3 regions of the Paenibacillus sp. EKM206P genome follow, and region 1 is predicted to be linked to each of the others. Evidence: riboswitches for the same ligand, from Rfam matches in the RefSeq annotation. Region 1 holds a riboswitch; each other region holds the start of a gene.

Region 1 (6,617 bases):
TCCGCGACTGCCGCTGATTGTCTGGTGAAACAGGTCCCCCATATTCACCGTATCTCGGATCGAAGTAAAGGCCGCCTTGGCAGCCACGTAAACGGGGTCCAGCGCGTGAATCAGGATACGCCCTGGTGAGCTGGCGAAGTTCGCTCCCGCACGCAGCAGCGCCTCAAAATGGGACTGGCACGCCCCCGCTACAATGGTCAGCGAATCCAGATGACGTTCATATTGTCTTGCTACCTGAATTGCCGCCACAAAATTTTGCGAATTTTTATAACTTTTCAAGCTGTACAAATCGTAAGGCTGTGGCTGCTTTAGCACGCCATCATGTCCGGTAATCACTACAATATCCGGACGGATACGGGGAAGCAGCCGGTACAACGTATCCGCCATTGCCGATTCATGAACGTGATGTCCCTCTGCAGGAACACGGAGCTGTTCATATAAACTGAGACATTTTTTCAAATAGCCGGGATCTCCATCCAGATGAAGAACCTTTCCCGGCATTTCAAAATACGTTGACTCGACTGGATCACTCCAGTCCCCAACCAGAGCTGCCTGACTACGAGCAGCTTGCTGCTGGCGTGCCCGTTGCAACAGATTAAGAGACTCACCAGCCTTAATGTGAGCCTGCTGAGTCTTACCGCTAATCTGGTCTGCAGGCACTCTGACCAGATCGTTCACCGGGGAATCGGCCAGCAACCGAAATTCTATTCCCTTAATGATCGCTTTATCCCGCTGGATGTCCTCAACGCGAAACGTGACATCTCCGCCGTACGATTTCCGAACGACCAAGTCTCCTAAACTCATCACACTGTATCACCCCTCGTATATCGTATGGGTGAATGCACAGTTTGGTTCCAGCTTAGGATATACCTGCTTCCACCAGAACAGCACTGAGACGCGCAAATTCCTCAATACTTAGCGTTTCTCCTCGACGGGAGGGTTCAATACCAGCTTGTTGCAACAACGGCTCCAACGTGTCCTTGTTCTCTTTGGTGAAGAATCGGCTTTTTAAGTTATTGGAAATCGTTTTACGACGCTGGGCAAAAGCAGCATGAACCACTTCAAAGAAGTGCTTCTCATCCACCACTTCCACCGGAGGGGCTTCCCGTACACGCAACCGAATGACTGCAGACTCCACATTTGGCTGGGGAATAAATACTGTATTCGGTACAATACAGACTAATTCAGGTACGCTGTAATATTGTACTGCAATGCTCAGACTACCGTAATCCTTCGTTCCAGGAGACGCAGCCATACGCTCAGCCACTTCTTTTTGGATCATAACGACGATATTCTCCAAAGGGAGCTTGTCCTCCAGTAGCCTCATCAGAATCGGTGTAGTAACGTAATACGGCAGATTAGCCACGACACTTACTTTACTCACGTCTGCAAAATCAGCTGCAAACACCTCGCGTAAATCCAGCTTCAGCACGTCTCCATGACGTACCTTCACATGCTCATAAGGGGCCAACACTTCTTCGAGAATTGGCAGTAGCCGCTGGTCAATCTCGACAGCGGTAACTACCTTGGCCGATTGCGCCAGCTTCTCAGTCAAAGCGCCAATCCCAGGACCAATCTCAAGTGCGCCCTTCGTCTCATCCAATCCGGCAGCATTCACAATCTTATTGAGAATATTTTGATCAATCAGGAAATTTTGTCCCAAACTCTTTTTGAACGAAAAACCGTGCCGTTGAATAATTTCCTTTGTACGCCGCGGTGTTGCTATATCTTGAATTCCTGTCATACGGATATCACAATCCTTCACTTTCAATTTGTGCCAGCGCTCCGGCAAATTCCTCGCGGCTGATCTGAAATACAGAGAGCCGTTTATGTAGCTGCTTTCCGTTACAATAACCAATACCCAGCACATTCCCTAAGGCCATACGGCGTGCAGCAGCATTGGGGTGGGTGATAAGTCCAGCATCAATCAGGTCCGCCCACTCAATCAGCGGGTCGGCGCCTTCTACTGTCGTATGAACCCGTGCGAGAGCGTGTCTGATCGCTTCCGGTGAGGCATTCTCCACACCAATATCTCCTTTGCGCGTCGCTTCTGCCTCGGGTATAAAGGCCTGCTTGCAGCCGGGTACCTTGGAAGCGATAATCTTACGGATGCGCTCCCCTGCATGATCGGGATCGGTTAAAATGATGACCCCCCGCCGCTCCTGCGCCAATGCAATTTTACGCAGCGTCATTTTATTAATGGCTGAGCCGCCAGTTTCTATCGTATCCGCTTCAACAGCGCGGCGAATGGCCACCGTATCATCCCGGCCCTCTACCACGATCACTTCCTTGATCATTTGCATTTCCCTCCACTGCTACACAGCAAGCTATATTTATCTTTCCCTGCTTTTGAAAACAAAATAAGAAGAGGATATCCTCTTCTTAGCATGGCATAACTATGTTGTTAATACTATCGCATTGCCCTCAACATACACAACCTGTTTTAGTTGATTTCAGGCTTTACCGGTCCGATAACATATACGGTTTTACCGTGCTTACGACCAAATTGGTTGGCTCGGCTCAAACTCTCATAATACACATCGATTTTGTGGCCTTTAATCGCGCCACCGGTATCCTCCGCACGGCGGAAGCCCACCCCTTCGATATACACCCACCAGCCGATTGGAATTATACTCGGATCGACAGCGATGGTACGGCCTTCCGTCACGCGCGTGCCGGATGCAGTACGTGTACCGATACCTGGCTCCTGTGAGGAATACGCCGTCATGGAGACATTTTGTAAAACTTTGCTATATTTAAAATTGACGCCTGCTTTACGGACAGCACTGCCCGAACTAACCGTTGTTGTCTTAACCGCATCATTGGGACCGACGGAAGCAGCAAGAACGACCGGCTTTTTCTTCGTTCCTACCGCAATAACCTTATCCACACGGTTCTGTGCAACTTCCTTGTTAACCAGCTGTTTGGATACCAACTTTCCATCATGATATACCTTTTGAACGTGCTGGACTACCACACCCGATTTGCCGCTTTGAATGACCCGATTATCGCCTTTATAAAGACTTGGATCAGCCGTTTTGATGACCTGATAAGGCACCTGTTTTTTCTGTTCGACCTGCTGTTTCTTCACACGGACGATTTTTATGTCCATGTTAGACGAAACAGAGGCATCCAACGCAGGATAAACTTTATCCGTTGACGATAATTTATAGCCCGAGGTACGAATGGCACCTTCTACTGTATTTTCTGTTGTGTACAGCTTTTTCGTCTCATTGCCTGAAGATACTTTAACTTGATTGGCACGTTTAATGACTACGCGGTCCCCATCCTGTACTGCTCCATTTAGCGGCATAGAAATTGTATCATGCGGCTGAAGTGAAATGGAATGCTCGCTCAGCAAATCTTGAAGCTTGGATTCCCGGGTTTCTACCGCAGATGCCTTGCCATCAATGACAAAAAAGACTTGTTTTTTAGATTGCGTGTACATCAGAATTGAAATCATAATCGTTAGCGCGATTAGAAAAATAGCAACCAAAGCAGCCTGGCGCACATTCTCTTGCTTCCAACGCAATACGTAAGACATGCTGGATGAGCGTGACTCATGGGTCTCCTCTTTTTGGAAAATGCCCATTTCCTCCGTCCTCCTTACATAGCCCGCCGTCTGGAGTATGACATAGTTGAGATTTGACGTGACTATAACAGATTTTCTACAAGACAAGCCCAAACTGCGACTGTCCTGCACCATGTACCCGTCTTCGCGGCATGCTGTCCTCCCCTGTTTAACCACAGTATGATGACAGATTTTCTTTTATTCACAACAAAAAAAGCCAAAGAAAGAGACTAGAGAGCTCTTTCGTGGCTTCCGGCATGTGTGAATATGCGGGAAAACTCATGCACGAGATGGCTTCTCTCTTGTTACGCTTACGGGGTTAGCTGTCGGGTTCGGACGTAGAGAGTCGCCCTAGCTTGGGTCAACCGCTCATGGCGGTCGCCTTCACATTCACCCCGAAGACCCAGAAAGAAATCGAAATACGGCTCCTCCACCTGTTCAATCCCATCCGGGAAAAGAAATTAGGTCGAGCCGGCTGGCGGAAGGGACGTTCCCTTCTTGCACATACGCCGGACGTACTGTAAGCCATATCGGTTCCCCCGTTCCCTGTAAAAGGGACTCAGCGAGACTGGTTCATGAAATGACTTGTTGATGTTTACATTCAAACAACAATTCACTGAAAAGATGATATCCTGTTTCTATGCATGTTGTAAAGCAGGTTTCAAGTACATTTTTCAAAATATTCGGTTAAAATATTGTAATATTCTCGAGTTTCCTGCAACAAATTCATGATTAGCTTCGTCTATCTCTTTATTTTGATCGATTTCTTCGCTTTTTTATTGAATGTCAAATCGTTCCAAGGCATTTTGGGTCGTTATTGACACTAATTCCTCCACTGTAATCCCCTTGATTTGGGCTGCAGCCTCTGCTACCAGTCTCACATGCGCAGACTCATTTCGCTTCCCGCGAAATGGATGCGGCGTCAGGTAGGGCGCGTCCGTTTCAATGAGCAGACGGTCCAGTGGCACCTGTGCGAGCACCTCTTTTGGCTGCTTGGCATTTTTAAACGTTATTGGACCACCGAAGGAAAGGTGAAATCCCATATCCAGCACCATTTTGGCTGTCTCCCAGCTCCCAGAAAAGGAGTGCATGACTCCGCCAATCTCACTCGCTTTTTCCTCACGCAAAATCCTAACAATATCTTCATGGGCATCCCGGTTATGAATAACAATGGGCATTTTGAGCTCACGAGCCAGACCAATTTGATTTCGAAACACCCGATGCTGAATATCCTTCGGTGATGTATCCCAATAATAATCCAGACCGATCTCTCCGATGGCTACGACCTTCTTATGACTACATAACGATGCAATCCATTCTAAATCGTCCTCTTGCATTGTAATCGCATCCTGTGGGTGCCATCCAACTGCCGCATAAATAAAATCATACGTCTCGGCCAATTTCATGGTGGATGGAATGGTCTCACGATTAAATCCGATATTGATCATCCGCGTTACTCCTGATTCGACAGCACGTGCTATAACTTCTTCACGATCTTCGTCAAATTGTGGCGCATCCAAGTGAGTATGAGTGTCGAATAAATCCAAGGTTTACATCTCCTTTTTTTACTTACATTTCTATATAGTTGTCTATTCTTTGACAAAATAATTCCTTATTTCGGCAGGAAGCCTGTCTTTTACCGCGTTCAATTTATTCTGGGGAAAATACATATGATATTTTCCTCGGTGGATACCACTTATGGAGCGCACAATTTCCGAAACTTCGGATATTTCACTCACCTCGCCCTGACGTCCAAGCAGTAAAATCTGGTTGTCCGTCGAGCCACCCTGCCGAAACACATCATAAGGAAGATCCGTCGGAAAATCAATTTCAAAATCATATTCAGGGTGCAAACCAGCCTCTTCCAAAGCTTTCCGAATACTGTCAATGGTATCTGTATCCATATTTTCAATCTCTACATATTTATACAATCTACGGTCCATAAAGCGGCTGCTCAAATCACTTAAAATTTCGTCTTTTTCTCGTTTCCACTGGCTAAATACGGTCTGAATTAATGACTCATCGAGCATTAGATATTGCTCTACTGTAAGCTCTCCTTTCAACAGATCCGGCAGCGGGTCCAGCAGAAAACCAAACTCATATCCGTTTTTAAACAATTCCTTTGCTCGCTTGAAAATTTTACGTAAAAGGATCTCCGAGCTGCGTGTTACAGGATGAAAATAAATTTGCCAATACATCTGATAGCGTGACATTAAATAATCCTCTACTGCATGCATGCCTGATTCCTTCACAACAATTCTCCCATTATGAGGACGCAACAGTCGTAAAATACGGTCCAAATCAATCGTGCCGTAGTTGACACCTGTCGAATGAGCATCCCGCAACAAATAATCCATACGATCGGCATCTAGCGGACTGGTCACCAAGTTAACAACAATCGGCTTATCATACGTTTTGGCTATAACCGCAGCCACCTTTTGTGGAAGCTTCTCGTCGACTTGCCGTAGCACGGCGTTGATCTTCGTGTCTCCCAGTACAATGCGGCATGTCCAATCCTCATGGTTCATATGAAAGGCTTCCTCAATTGAATGTGAAAATGGGCCATGCCCCACATCATGCAATAGAGCTGCACACAGAGCAACCAACCTTTCCTCTTTCGGCCAATCTGGGAAATCTCCACGTTCAAATTGAGAAATAATACTTCTCGTAATCTCATATACGCCCAATGAATGTGAAAAACGGCTATGCTCCGCTCCATGAAACGTAAGATACGATGTGCCTAACTGCCGTATGCGGCGTAAACGTTGGAACTCCGGCGTGTTGATCAACCGCCATATCACAGTATCCTGAACATGAATGTAATTATGTACCGGGTCTTTAAATACTTTTTCTTCACTGAGTGGCTGGTGCAAGATATCAGCTCCTTTAATATTCGGAATAATGGATTAAAATACAATAAAATCCTAAAGCATTTCCCTCATTCGACATTCTTTGTCGTAATATGTCGAATTATAGTTTTTCGACATTTCCAAATCGACAAATTGAATAAATCATCAATAAGATAAGGCAATGCACATGAGTAAAG
Region 2 (6,617 bases), on a different contig from region 1:
CGTCGATGTTCAGAATTGCAGCAACTTGTTTTCTGTACCTTTGTGCTTTGCGGGTGCCGTGAATCAGATTGGACAAGCGTGAAGGCGGAATATTGTGAGTCTCACAAAATGTTTTCTGATCCAGTCGAAGTTCGACAAGCCGTTGTTTGATGGCCCACCCGAAGGAGGTGACAGGCATTTTGTTGTTCAAAAGAAATCGCCCCTTACGGATTCTTACGGAATAATTGGTGTGTTATAATAATCATCAGTAAACATGTTAGAATTAACCATCTGAAACTATGATACACTTTTATACGTGTTTTTACAATCGTAAATACGTTATTTTGTCAAATTAATTACTTAGTTAAGTGCCAAGTGGTTCTGATAATCCGTAAGGGGGCAACATTAATGCATAGTTCAGCAAGCGGTTATCTTTATACAGGACGGTATTATTATCGCTCATATATGTAAGTTAAAATAATTATAATATTTTTGTTTACAAATAGTTGATGAGAGAGTATAATAAATCTGTTGCCTCAATACATTATGATTTGCGGTCGTGGTGGAATGGCAGACACGCTATCTTGAGGGGGTAGTGGGCGTACGCCCGTGGAGGTTCGAGTCCTCTCGACCGCATTATATGCAAGACCTAGTTAAAAAAGCATCCTGACACGGTTTACGTGAAAGGGTGCTTTTTTTGTTAAGTATTTTTCGTTATATTCTTTAGTCACGGAAGCCACGGTTGCAACAGGTCGTTTATTAACTGTGATAATGAAGAATGTCAGTTTTGCTGCAAAAGCTTCTCTATATCTCCCGCCAGCTTATCTGGCGTGGTTTGCGGTGCATAGCGCTTAAATACGTTACCTTCTCTTGTAATTAAGAATTTAGTGAAATTCCATTTGATCGCTTTGGACCCTAATACCCCCGGAGCTGTTTGGGTCAGGTAGCGAAATAAGGGGTGTGCTTGATCGCCATTGACATCTGTCTTGGCGAACATCGGAAAGGTGACACCATAATTGATCTGGCAAAACTCGGAGATCTCCTCATTGGAACCTGGCTCTTGTTTGGCAAACTGGTTGCTGGGAAATCCCAAAATTTCGAGCCCCTGTTCATGATACTGGTCATATAGCTCTTGTAGCGCTTTGTATTGGGGGGTTAACCCACATTTGCTGGCAGTGTTCACGATAAGCAGAACGTTCCCTTCAAATGTGGATAACGGAATTTGTTTCCCTTGCAGGGTTTGCGCATCATATTCATAAACGGTCATAGCATCTCTCCTCATTCAATATTCAGCAATTAAATTTTAGACAATTTAAAGAAGGGTTGCAAGCCTGGAAAAGCTGTATAAAGCCTTCAGGCGCTGTAAAATCGTATTTTGCTCAAAACAGTAAATCGCACCGCAAATGGAGCGAATTAAGTTGTTTCTTCTTATAAAAGCGGGTTAAATCGGTGTTTAGCTGGTACATATAGCGTATTTTCTTCTCTTTTTACAAAAAAAGGCCAATAACGCTTTACCCTACGCCAATATTGACATGCTTGTCATTTTCAAAAAGGGATGAAAAACAGAGATTAAAGGAGATGTGAGAAGCATAGTTGCATTGTAAGCGTTATTATTAATCTTCTATGCTCTAAAGCCCGATTTATAACCCTGCAGTTGAGCTTTACAGTCTTCCATGCGCGGGTGTATGATTCAAGACGTAATTTCAAATTAACTTGAATGAAGCAACAACGAAATGTCTATAGCGCTGAATTTTGCAGTTGCAAAAGCGGGGGAACCAATCGAGACTGTACGGCTTCGGAAGCCGTGTGTCTCATGGGGTGAATTTTCCGGTCAAGTGCCAGAAATAGGGCGACTCTCACGTCCGAATCCGACAGCTAACCTCGTAAGCGTACAGGGAGAGGCAACAAACCGCCGTGTGCAGCCATGGTTTATTTTATCATGGATATGTCAGAAGCCGGAGGAAAGCCTTTTTCCTTCGGCTTCTTTTTGTTGTCTTTTTATACCGGGAGAGGAGCTACTGATGGAAGGTCGGTTAATTATTGTCACTGCACCGAATGAAGCGGGCAGAAGTTTTGTGAAATTGCTTATTTTCAAAAAATTGGCGTTTGCAGTTCTCACGAATAGCGCCCAGGAGGAACGACAGCTCAAAAAAATGGGTGTGGAGCACATTGTCCGCATCAATACCATGCAAGCGGGAAAATGGAATTTTCCAAAAAAAGAAATTGGTAGTGTGTATTTGTTCGAGAACAGCTTGAATCTGACTTGCCGTTTCCTGCAAATATGTCGACCACTAACATCGGAATCGATCTATGTTATTACACACGGCTGTAATCCACAAGGAATTTATCGGGGATTGGGAGCGGACCATGTGATCTACACATTGAACGGAGAGGTGGGTTTTCTGCTGAACGGATAAGCACTTATGACATAGTTGTTTTATGATTTTATGATGGAATAAGAATGGCGATCTGAGGATCGATACGGAGGGTATAAACATGATGGATATATACATGCTGCTCGTCATGGCTGTGAGTTATGGAGTGATACTGCTGTTTGTACGCTGGTGTGATGCGCAGACCTCTAAAGGAGGACGAAGAGGATGATCGTTATACTCGGGCTTACGGCTATTGTGTTTATGTATTTAATCTACGCACTCCTGAACCCTGAAAAGTTCTAGTCACTTGTAGGGATAGAGCGGGCGAAGAACAACAGATCTGAGCATTAAAGCATCATTGGTAGCAGGTTTTCGCAAACGTGTGCACTTCATAGATGGTCTAATCGGGTCTGTTGTTCCAAACGCAGGAGCATTTTGAAGGAGGAATAGAGGATGGAGCTGCTTCAAATTGGAATTGTGATCGTTATATTGCTGCTCTTGGTAAAGCCAATGGGTACATATATGTATCATGTATTCTCGAATGAACCGAATCGGACGGATCGGATTTTTGGCAGAACAGAAAAGCTGATTTATAAGGTAGTAGGCTTGAAGAAAGTGGAGAGCATGCGTTGGACTACGTATGTTATGAGTTTCATTGCTACGAACGTCGTGCTTGTGGCAATCAGCTACTTGCTGTTGCGTTTACAGGGAATGTTTCCCGGTAATCCGGCTGGAAACAGTAATATGGAAGCATCACTAGCTTTTAATACGGTAATCAGCTTTATGACGAATACGAATCTCCAACATTATAGCGGAGAAAGCGGGCTTACGTATCTGACACAGATGGCGTTCGTCACGATGATGATGTTCACTTCGGCTGCTTCCGGTTTTTCGGTTGCTGCGGCTTTTATGAGAGGATTGACGCGGCGCGGTGAAGGGATGGGCAATTTCTTTCAAGATTTTATTAAAGCTATTATAAGGATTTTCCTGCCGCTGGCCTTTGTGCTTACGCTGGTGCTGGTGGGATTGAAGATACCACAGACGCTACAGCCTACGGCGGATCTTACGACGCTGAGCGGAACACAACAGCAAATTTCTATGGGACCCATTGCTTCTCTGGAGTCCATCAAGCATTTGGGGACGAACGGGGGCGGTTATGCGGGAGCTAACTCTGCGCATCCTTTTGAAAATCCAAGTCCTTGGACGAACGTGCTGGAAATTTTGGCAATGTGGGTAATGCCGGCTTCGTTGCCGTATACCTTTGGATTGTTTGCCCGTAATCGTAAGCAGGGCTGGATTATTTTTAGCTCCATGATGGTATTGTTTCTAATTTTTCTATCCATTACGTATGTGTCTGAGAAGACAGGTAATCCGTTAATCCAGACACTGGGTGTGGATGCTTCTCAGGGAAGCATGGAAGGGAAAGAGGTTCGTTTCGGTATTGGACAATCGGCTTTATTCACTGCGGTCACAACAGCGGCAACGACAGGTTCGGTCAATAATATGCATGATACACTAACCCCGCTAGGTGGCATGGCTGCTTTGGGAGAAATGATGCTAAACGTCATTTTTGGCGGCAAGGGTGTCGGGCTGATGAATATGCTGATGTATGCGATTCTGGGTGTGTTTATATGCGGACTGATGGTCGGGAGAACTCCGGAATTTATGGGAAGGAAAATTGAAGGCAAGGAAATGAAGCTGATCGCCATTGCCATTTTGGTACATCCGTTTCTCATTCTCGTCCCAACTGCGCTTGCGTTTATGAGTCATTGGGGATATGATGCGGTCACTAACCCTGGCTATCACGGGTTGACTCAGGTGCTCTATGAATATGCGTCATCTGCCGCAAATAATGGTTCGGGGTTTGAAGGTCTTTCAGATAACAACGTATTCTGGAATGTAACAACGGGGATGGTTATGTTCTTCGGGCGATATGTATCTATGATTGCATTGTTGGCTGTGGCGGCTTCGTTGAATGCCAAAGCGCCGACTCCGGTGACGACGGGGACACTGCGCACGGACAACAAGTTATTTGGAGCCATTCTGATCGGAGTCGTGCTGCTGATTGGCGCGTTGACCTTTTTACCTGTCATCGTATTGGGACCTGTTGCTGAATTTTTGACCATGTGAAGAAGAAAATGAGAATGGATGAACGGGGTGTTTGACCATGAAGGAACAACGCAAACACATGCTGGACAGAAGCATCTTGAAGCATGCGATCAAGGATAGCTTTATAAAATTAAATCCGATGATGATGATGAAAAATCCTGTCATGTTCGTCGTGGAGATCGGTACATTGGTCGTGCTGCTAATGTTACTGTTTCCCGGTTATTTTGGAACTGACAAGGAAATAGGCTTTAACCTGGCCGTGTTTGTTATTCTGTTGTTTACGTTGCTTTTTGCCAACTTTGCCGAAGCGCTCGCGGAGGGGCGGGGTAAGGCACAAGCTGCCTCTTTAAAAAAATCCAAGCAGGACACGCAAGCTAACAAGCTCGTCGGAAATGACATTCAGGTGGTTAGCTCAACCGAGTTGCGTAAGGGGGACGTAGTTATTGTCTCCCAGGGTGAAATGATTCCAAGCGATGGTGAGGTCATTGAAGGTTTGGCTTCGGTGGATGAATCTGCAATTACGGGAGAATCGGCTCCGGTCATCAAGGAATCGGGTGGTGATTTTTGCTCGGTAACCGGCGGAACGCGAGTGGTTAGTGACCGGATTAAGGTGCGGATTACGACAGAGCCGGGCGAGACATTTATTGATAAAATGATTTCGCTCGTGGAAGGCGCTCAGCGGCAAAAAACGCCGAATGAGATTGCGCTGAACACTTTGCTGATTAGCTTGACGATTATTTTTCTAATTGTGGTGGTTACGCTAGCGCCGATTGCCCGTCATTTTAACATTGATTTGCCTGTTCCTGTGCTGATTTCGTTGCTAGTCTGTCTGATTCCAACCACGATTGGAGGACTGTTGTCAGCCATCGGGATTGCCGGTATGGACCGGGTCACCCAGTTTAATGTGCTAGCCATGTCAGGCAAGGCGGTAGAAGCTTCTGGGGATATCAACACGATGATTCTGGATAAAACAGGTACAATCACCTTCGGGAACCGGATGGCGAGTGAATTCGTGCCTGTAGAGGGCGTGGAGAAGGCAGAGCTAGTGAAGTGGGCAGCGACTAGCTCTATGAAGGATGAGACGCCAGAGGGTCGCTCGGTTCTCGAGTTGATGCGCAAACAGGAGCATACGTTGGATGAATCCTTGGCGGCAGGTGGAACCTTTATCGAATTCAAGGCGGAGACCCGGATGAGTGGTCTGGATCTGGCCGATGGACGAAAGGTACGCAAGGGCGCAGTGGATTCCGTTCGGCAATGGATCGTATCGCAAAATGGCAGTGTTCCAGCCGATCTGGAGGAAAAAGCGAATCAGGTAGCCTCTGAAGGAGGTACACCGTTGGCAGTCGCGCTAGATGATCAGATATACGGTATTATTTATTTAAAGGATACAGTGAAGCCAGGCATGAAGGAACGGTTTGATCAGCTCCGGGAAATGGGTATCCGTACGATCATGTGTACCGGAGATAATCCGCTGACAGCAGCTACAATTGCTCGAGAAGCGGGTGTGGACGACTTTGTAGCTGAGAGCAAGCCGGAGGACAAAATCGCGGTTATCCGACGTGAGCAGGAACAGGGTAAGCTGGTTGCCATGACTGGAGACGGCACCAATGATGCACCTGCGTTGGCGCAAGCCGATGTAGGTCTTGCCATGAATAGCGGCACAGTCGCGGCCAAAGAAGCGGCTAATATGGTGGACTTGGATTCCGATCCGTCCAAAATTATTGAGGTGGTCGCGATCGGCAAGCAGCTGCTTATGACGCGCGGAGCATTGACAACGTTCAGCATTGCGAACGATGTTGCCAAATATTTTGCCATCATCCCGGCGATGTTCATGCTAGCCATTCCACAAATGGGCGCTTTGAACGTCATGGGGCTTGGCTCCCCGCTGTCGGCTATTTTGTCGGCGTTGATCTTTAACGCGGTTATTATTCCGCTTTTGATTCCGCTGGCCATGAAGGGCGTGAAGTATAAGCCGATGAGCTCGGATCGCCTGCTGGGACGGAATTTGCTGATTTACGGTCTGGGCGGTATGGTCGTACCGTTTGTCGGTATAAAGGCCATTGATTTGCTGGTGCATTTGTGGATTTAGCGCAGAAAGGGTGAACGACATGAGTGGTTTTTATCGGATGATGTCTGGACGCAGATTTGCTGCAC
Region 3 (6,617 bases), on a different contig from region 1:
AGCAGACCTTCGACCATCATTAATTTAAGCTCGACTTCTTTTTTGGATAACCGTTTCAGCTTGTTGGACATCGGATGCCACAGGACATAACCTGTAAAAATACCGAGCAACGTCGCAATGAAGGCTGCTGCAATGGCATGAGAGAGCTTTTCCATGTCACTAAGGTCGGCCAGAGCGGCGATCAGACCTACAACCGCACCGAGTACCCCGAGCGTTGGAGCGTACATACCGGCTTGGGAGAAGATCAGCGCGCCAGAGCGATGTCGATCCTCGGTGGCATTGATATCCTCCATTAGAACGTCCCGTACGAATTCCTGATCATTGCCGTCAATAATCATTCGCATGCCGCCACGCATAAAGGGATCGTCGATTTCCTCTACCTTGGATTCCAAGGCGAGCAGACCTTCACGACGGGTAATGGATGCCCACTCGGTAAACGTACCGATGAGCTCTTTGCGGTCTAACAGTTTTTGTTCGGTGAAAATAACCTTGAACAGCTTCGGAATCCGTTTGATTTCTGCCATCGGGAAGGCCATAAATATACTCGCTGCCGTTCCGACGAAAATAATCATGTAAGCAGCGGGATTATTGACCAGATTGACGACCGGAGCGCCTTTTAAGATCATCCCGACGACCAGTGACAAAATCCCGAGCACAAGTCCAATAATGGTTGAAATTTGCATGATACACCTCATCCATGAGAATAGATTTTGAATCCTTTCATGCCGCCGGGGTCGTCCTTGCCCCAAGCGCGTCATTACAAGACGGATTATAGTATTTATCGACAAAACTCTCTTTTTTGTTAAGTGCGAATTTCCGGTATAATAAGGTGATTATGTATTGAATGGCGGAACCATTGGAGGAAATGGCATGGGAGTAAAGCATGGACGTGAGTATGAACAAATTTTGAACGATTTGACAGAGGCTGTGGGGCGCATCCCAGATAGCTATGAATTTTTTGAGATGGAAGCAGAAGATTGGGACAGGCTGGACCCGGCGGGACGTCAGGAAGTCAATGAAGCTTTGGCAGAAGACTTATTTTATGCACTGGGTACAGAGCCCACAATCACTGTAGGGAGTGGCGTTGTGATCTATGAGCCGGAGCAGCATCGTATCTATGTACTGATTGGGGACGAGGAGCTGACGTCAGTCCCTTTGATTTGAGGTCCGTCTTATGGATTTATCAACGGGGCCGTGGTAATATGTACACCAATATATCGTAGTTTTGGCCGTATTTAAGCGGTCGAAAGGCTTCCGTATAAACGGGGAGGAGTTCGTAACATGCCTTTTACACAAGAAGAGATTGAAGCACATCTGGAGAAACTGGAGGGCTGGGAGCTGGAGGAAGGACGTTGGATCGTTCGGAAATATAATTTTTCCAGTTTTATGAAAGGGATTGCATTCGTGGATGAAGTTGCCGCTATATCTGAAGCATTCAATCATCATCCATTTATTACGATTGATTACAAGACCGTGACTCTGCGTTTGACCTCTTGGGACGATGGCGGTATTATGGCCGTGGATATTAAGGAAGCCCAACAATATAATGAAGCTTTTGAAAAAATGCGTAGCAGTCATTGAGCTTGTAATGATCTGTCGTATGATGATAAAAGCGCCTTCGCTATACAACATCGTGGTTGTATGCCGAAGGCGCTTTTATCATAGAACCTGGGTTGGGTGCTCGGGACGATATACCATACAATAAAATGGTTTCTTCCCGTCGGGGGTCTGGCGTTCATAGGTATCTGTAAGCTCAAATCCAGCCGCCTTGTAGGCCCGGATAGCGCGCCCATTCCAAGTAAGCACCTCTAGATCAATTTCATTCTTCGGGTTGCGTCGTTGGGCTTCCTCTGCAATGGCACGGACAAAATCAGAGCCTTTGCCATGTCCGCATCTTTCAGGATGCATGCCAAGACCTAGCCGGGTCACACCGATCATAGGAAAATATTGAGCAAATCCCATCAGCTTGTTCTCTTCATCCAGTACGGCAACATATTGCTCTTGGCGAAGCGTGGGACTTCCAAATTCGACCTCAAGCGCCTTCATTTGTTCCCAGGGGAGCCAACCGTATATGTTATAAGGTGGATCATAGCGCCACTCACAGATTGCAGCCGCTTGATGCTCGTCCATCGGTACGATCCGATAGTTGGATATTGAGGCCGGCATGTGTTCCATCCTCCTTTTACAGGTGCTTCAATCATTAACAACAGATTGTAGACAAGTTGCAGGGGAATAGCAAGCGTGTTTATTTTATACCCAAGACGGGTATACATTCAATAAGAAGGAATTACTGCTCATATGCTCCCCCAGCGGTGACGGTAAAACCGACGATGTTCGCTAAAATTGAAACCTTTTGAGGTGTCAGTTCGTCAGTAAAGATAATCATTGCTGATGTTGTGGACATAAAAAGCCGCAATTCGATTCCGGCAGAATCAAATTGCGGCTAGAGTTAGCTTGCTGTGCGTTAGTTATTCTACGTTGTCGTCATCAGGAATATCTGAAGCTACAGAATGGTAAGCGTCTGTGCTCATAATTCTTTTTGCACCGACATAGCGGTTAGCGTAATAATTTTCGTTCAGTGAGCTAACTACTACACCACGTGAAGTCGAGGAGTGGGCAAATTTCCCTTCACCTACGAAGATACCTACATGGGAAATGCCTCTTCCTGTGGTGTTGAAGAACACCAGGTCCCCAGGCCTCATTTCATCGCGGGATACAGAAGATCCCATTTTGAATTGTGATCCAGATTGATGCGGAAGTTTAATTCCCAGTTTGTTGAATACATACATTGTGAAGCCGGAGCAATCGAATCCCTCGAGTGTAGTGCCTCCGCTTCTGTAGTTCGTTCCTTTGGCATCTTGGATGACCTGGTCCATCTTGGAGTCTGCAAATGCACTGCCGCCACCGAATGTAAAAGATGTAAAGGCAATGGCAAGACTCATAGCTGCGATCGTTAGCTTCTTCTTCAAAAAAAATATACCCCTTCCAATGCCTGCGAGGTTAGCTTAAGGATTCGGTAGAAGGTTCCCCTATGACCACTCTGTTGCGAGATCAATTCACCCAAACTGGTTCCCCCGCTTCCTAGGTGCCAGGAATTAGGCTTTACTTAAGATGTGCACCTTGGAGAGCAGTATTCACAATAACGATATTTTTGAGATAAAGGTTACAATAAAGATTACAAAGTTGTTACTATCAGTTCACTGCGATTATTGTAACAAAGTCGGCTGGCTTTGGCAAATGTTTCATTGCAAAAAGTTACAAAAAAAATCTGCTCCTAATGTCCCAGGAACAGATCTTGTTAACAGTATTCAGTTATGTGCCGTTTGCGCGGTTATGCATAAAGTTTTTTCGACAGACGGAAATGAAGTGATTAACATAAAGGAAGGGCTTAGCTTCTACTGGAGATATCGGTATGCCATAGTCTGTACTGCGAACTGATATGCCACAGCCTGACCAGACTAGTAACAAAATGATACGATTGTTGGAGAATGAGCGCGAGCATGCCAGTCCAAATCATTGCCACGGTGCCAAATAGACCGAAGACCAGCAGCACACAAGCACCGAGCAAAAGGGATATACCGACAGCTGGGAGAAGCTGGCGAAAGAAGGCGAGCAGGGACGATAGTATGGCGTGACCACCGACAGTGCCTAGTTGCATATACAGGATGCACTGCCGAATGAACCATCCGTATGCCATCCATCCCATGGCATAGGGCAACAAGTGCAGCAGGTAAGAGGGAGATTGAAGCGTACCTGCTACAATAGGGTAGAGTCTCGGTACTACCCAAAAGGCGGGAATCAGCAGCAGTCCCAACTCGATGATGTAATACAACAGCGACGACATGCCATGGCGTTTCATACCTTTGAAAAAGGACAGGCTTTGCGGCTCAGTCGCATCGGTATGCAGGCTTTGATATATTCCGGCTCTAATGAAGGGAGTGATTAGTATGCGTAGTACAGTCGCCCCTAGTAGTATCCACAAATACACATGTACTTCCCGGCTGTCCATCAGAGCAATCTGGCTCTCCATCCAAAACAAGGTCTGTCCCAGCTCGTTTTGACCCTGATCAGGATAACGGAGCAATAGCGGGATAACGGCAGACTGCACCAGTCGATAGAGAAACACCCCCCACAGTAGTCGATACAGAAATAAAATGATAACGATATAGAATCGTATGCGCACCAGCGCCCAGCCCTCTTTTATAACAGTCCGCATCTATAGACACCTCACCATGACAGACTTCCAAGCAGTGTCTCCAACAGCTTGGTTACACTTATACTCCAACGGGTTTGTTGCTTTTCGTCCAATTCGGCTTTTAGGGTATTGTTAATATGCTTGTTCTCCAGTGCAATGGTATATAGGGGATCAAGGGTTACATAGGAAACGGGAGAAGTACTTTTGATCCGAAAAGTTGTGCTTTTGCCCGCACCGTCCCAAGCCTTGAATTTCGTGGTTCCATCCTTGAAGGTAAATTGGACAGGGATCTTGGGATAATCCGCCCCTTTTTTGCTGACCGTCACGACTGCTTCATATCCATTCTCCAGCTTGTGGTTTGTGATGTGATCCACTGAAAAGTCCGCCATCTGGCCGTCATATACATACTGTTCAAAATAGTGGCTCCATGAGCGTCCGGTGACTCTCTCCACGATACGTTGAAAATCCTGTGAGGACGGATGCTTAAATCGGTACGTCTGGACGTAGGTCCGCATAATGCGATCCATTTTTTTTATACCCACCTGACGTTCAATGCCCCGTAGTACCAGCTTGCCTCGAGAGTAGGCATTTTGCGCGTACTCAGCAGCCGAGCCGTACTTCCATGACTCACGGTTTAGCGGCTGTGGGGAGGATACCTGTCCCGATTGTAATGGCAAGTTGGGGGTAAGCCCATATTCTTGCTCCATAAGTCGCTCCTCTGCATAGGAGGTGAAGCCTTCATCCAGCCACGGCTCCTCAAATTCATTATTGGCTACCATTCCATAGAAATATTGATGTCCAATCTCATGAACTAATGTCCGTTCCAGACTATAGCCAGGATTGAGATTACCCGCAGCAGCGGCCGTGATGAGTGTCGGATACTCCATGCCGCCAGCTCCATTGCCTGATTTAGGTGGAACCACGATGGACAGGGTGGAATATGGATAAGGCCCGTACCATTTGCTGTAGTACAAAAGAGCGGCCTTCGCTGCGCTCATATAGCGTCCTTTGAGCTCCTTGTGCGATGGGTCAAGGTAGAGCTTGATTTTGACACCAGGGACTTCAGCAGAAGAAAAGGGTTCTTCTACGGCTACAAAGTTGGGTGAAGCGGACCAGGCAAAATCGTGTACATCATCGGCATAAAATTGATATATTTTTTGTCCGTTCTGTCGGACGGCACCACGGGTGGGAAATCCGGTCGCTGCTACGATATGAGTTTCAGGCACCCGAATCCGTACGCTGTAAATTCCAAAATCGGCATAAAACTCGGAGTTACCATGATACTGGTGGAGGTTCCAGCCCTCCTCGGCGCGTCCACGCTGTCCTGCAGTCTCGTAGACACTGAGCTTCGGGAACCACTGTCCTGCCATTACAAAATCATCTGTCCCACCCATACGAGCAAAGATGGCAGGCAGTTTTACCTCAAACTTCATATATAATGTGATTTCTTCGCCACCTCGTACTGGCTTGGGTAGACGCACCTTCATGAGCGAACGGTCGCCTGCGTTACCGTCATCTGGCTGCACATATTGGATGCGATGCATGAGGGATAAACCGTCTTCTGTTTTTAGTTCAGTCAGCGTCATAGAGCCAAAGCCGTCTTTGGGCATGGTGTCTCCGCGCAGCTTTCCACCGGATTCCTTCATAAAGGTGGTTTCCATGGAAGAGAAGGCGTTCGGGTATAGATGAAGATACAGATCATTCACGGTTTTCTTGCCCGGATGTTTCCAGGTCAGTGTCTCAGTGCCTCGCAAAACCTGTCCCTTTTCCAGAGATACATCAATGTGGTACTCTACCACCCGTTTGCTGAGGATTTCTGTAGCGGGTTGTGGAGGGTTCTTGGGCAGGTCAGGCAGGATGTTTGCCCCTAGAGGCTTGCCCACATTTGGGGCAAGCGCAGACTCAGACAGGGAGCCGTATAGTGGTTGGCCTATGGACTGCGGGTCGGATTGCGATTGGGGCTGCCAGGCAAACCATAACGTCCCTGCGAGGAGACCGAGGGCTAGTGTAGACAATAAAACGATTTTAGTGCGTGCTGGGGTCATACAATGGATACCTCCCGTTGACAAGCATCTACAGCATGTATATGTTTGCTTTCAGGAGATTATTAGTTAAAATATTTATAGTGTAGAATGAGTGTGAAGACGGAAAATGGAGGTCTAGTGACGCATGAGTGAAAATCAGCCGGACGGCAAAAAACAGATTGCACTGAACATTGTCAGTGGCAAGAGTAAACATAAGGGTTTCGGCGCAGGCTCAATTGACCTGAACAGCATGTCACCGGTCATCATTGACCGAGGAGAGGCGAAAATTGATATCGGTGCCATGCATGCCAAAAGTAAAGTAGAACGTGGTATCAAGTTCTCTACGAATAAAGAGGACGTACCGAACGGACGCCAGGTATGGCTCGTATGGGTAGCTG

Evidence for each region. Region 1 has a riboswitch for cyclic di-AMP ahead of G9G53_RS24105 (3D domain-containing protein). Riboswitches for the same ligand answer to the same signal wherever they lie in the genome.
Region 2: another riboswitch for cyclic di-AMP. It lies ahead of G9G53_RS01585 (hypothetical protein); the one in region 1 lies ahead of G9G53_RS24105 (3D domain-containing protein).
Region 3: another riboswitch for cyclic di-AMP. It lies ahead of G9G53_RS23020 (C40 family peptidase); the one in region 1 lies ahead of G9G53_RS24105 (3D domain-containing protein).

The regions. Positions count from the first base shown of each region.
Region 1 covers NZ_JAAMNQ010000018.1:79,300-85,916, forward strand. Annotated here, with positions in the region: gene yabG (sporulation peptidase YabG) at 1-804, opposite strand, end outside; gene rsmA (16S rRNA (adenine(1518)-N(6)/adenine(1519)-N(6))-dimethyltransferase RsmA) at 860-1,744, opposite strand; gene rnmV (ribonuclease M5) at 1,752-2,297, opposite strand; gene G9G53_RS24105 (3D domain-containing protein) at 2,444-3,592, opposite strand; cyclic di-AMP (ydaO/yuaA leader) riboswitch at 3,864-4,146, opposite strand; gene G9G53_RS24110 (TatD family hydrolase) at 4,348-5,118, opposite strand; gene G9G53_RS24115 (HD domain-containing protein) at 5,161-6,444, opposite strand.
Region 2 covers NZ_JAAMNQ010000001.1:322,144-328,760, forward strand. Annotated here, with positions in the region: gene G9G53_RS01570 (hypothetical protein) at 1-190, opposite strand, end outside; tRNA gene G9G53_RS01575 (tRNA-Leu) at 533-615, shown strand; gene G9G53_RS01580 (glutathione peroxidase) at 761-1,246, opposite strand; cyclic di-AMP (ydaO/yuaA leader) riboswitch at 1,713-1,885, shown strand; gene G9G53_RS01585 (hypothetical protein) at 2,001-2,396, shown strand; gene G9G53_RS26860 (potassium-transporting ATPase subunit F) at 2,580-2,657, shown strand; gene kdpA (potassium-transporting ATPase subunit KdpA) at 2,808-4,484, shown strand; gene kdpB (potassium-transporting ATPase subunit KdpB) at 4,522-6,552, shown strand; gene kdpC (potassium-transporting ATPase subunit KdpC) at 6,572-6,617, shown strand, end outside.
Region 3 covers NZ_JAAMNQ010000015.1:75,687-82,303, forward strand. Annotated here, with positions in the region: gene motA (flagellar motor stator protein MotA) at 1-683, opposite strand, end outside; gene G9G53_RS23005 (hypothetical protein) at 871-1,164, shown strand; gene G9G53_RS23010 (4a-hydroxytetrahydrobiopterin dehydratase) at 1,282-1,581, shown strand; gene G9G53_RS23015 (GNAT family N-acetyltransferase) at 1,660-2,166, opposite strand; gene G9G53_RS23020 (C40 family peptidase) at 2,469-2,969, opposite strand; cyclic di-AMP (ydaO/yuaA leader) riboswitch at 2,975-3,112, opposite strand; gene G9G53_RS23025 (hypothetical protein) at 3,389-4,216, opposite strand; gene G9G53_RS23030 (M1 family metallopeptidase) at 4,228-6,240, opposite strand; gene G9G53_RS23035 (YwhD family protein) at 6,365-6,617, shown strand, end outside.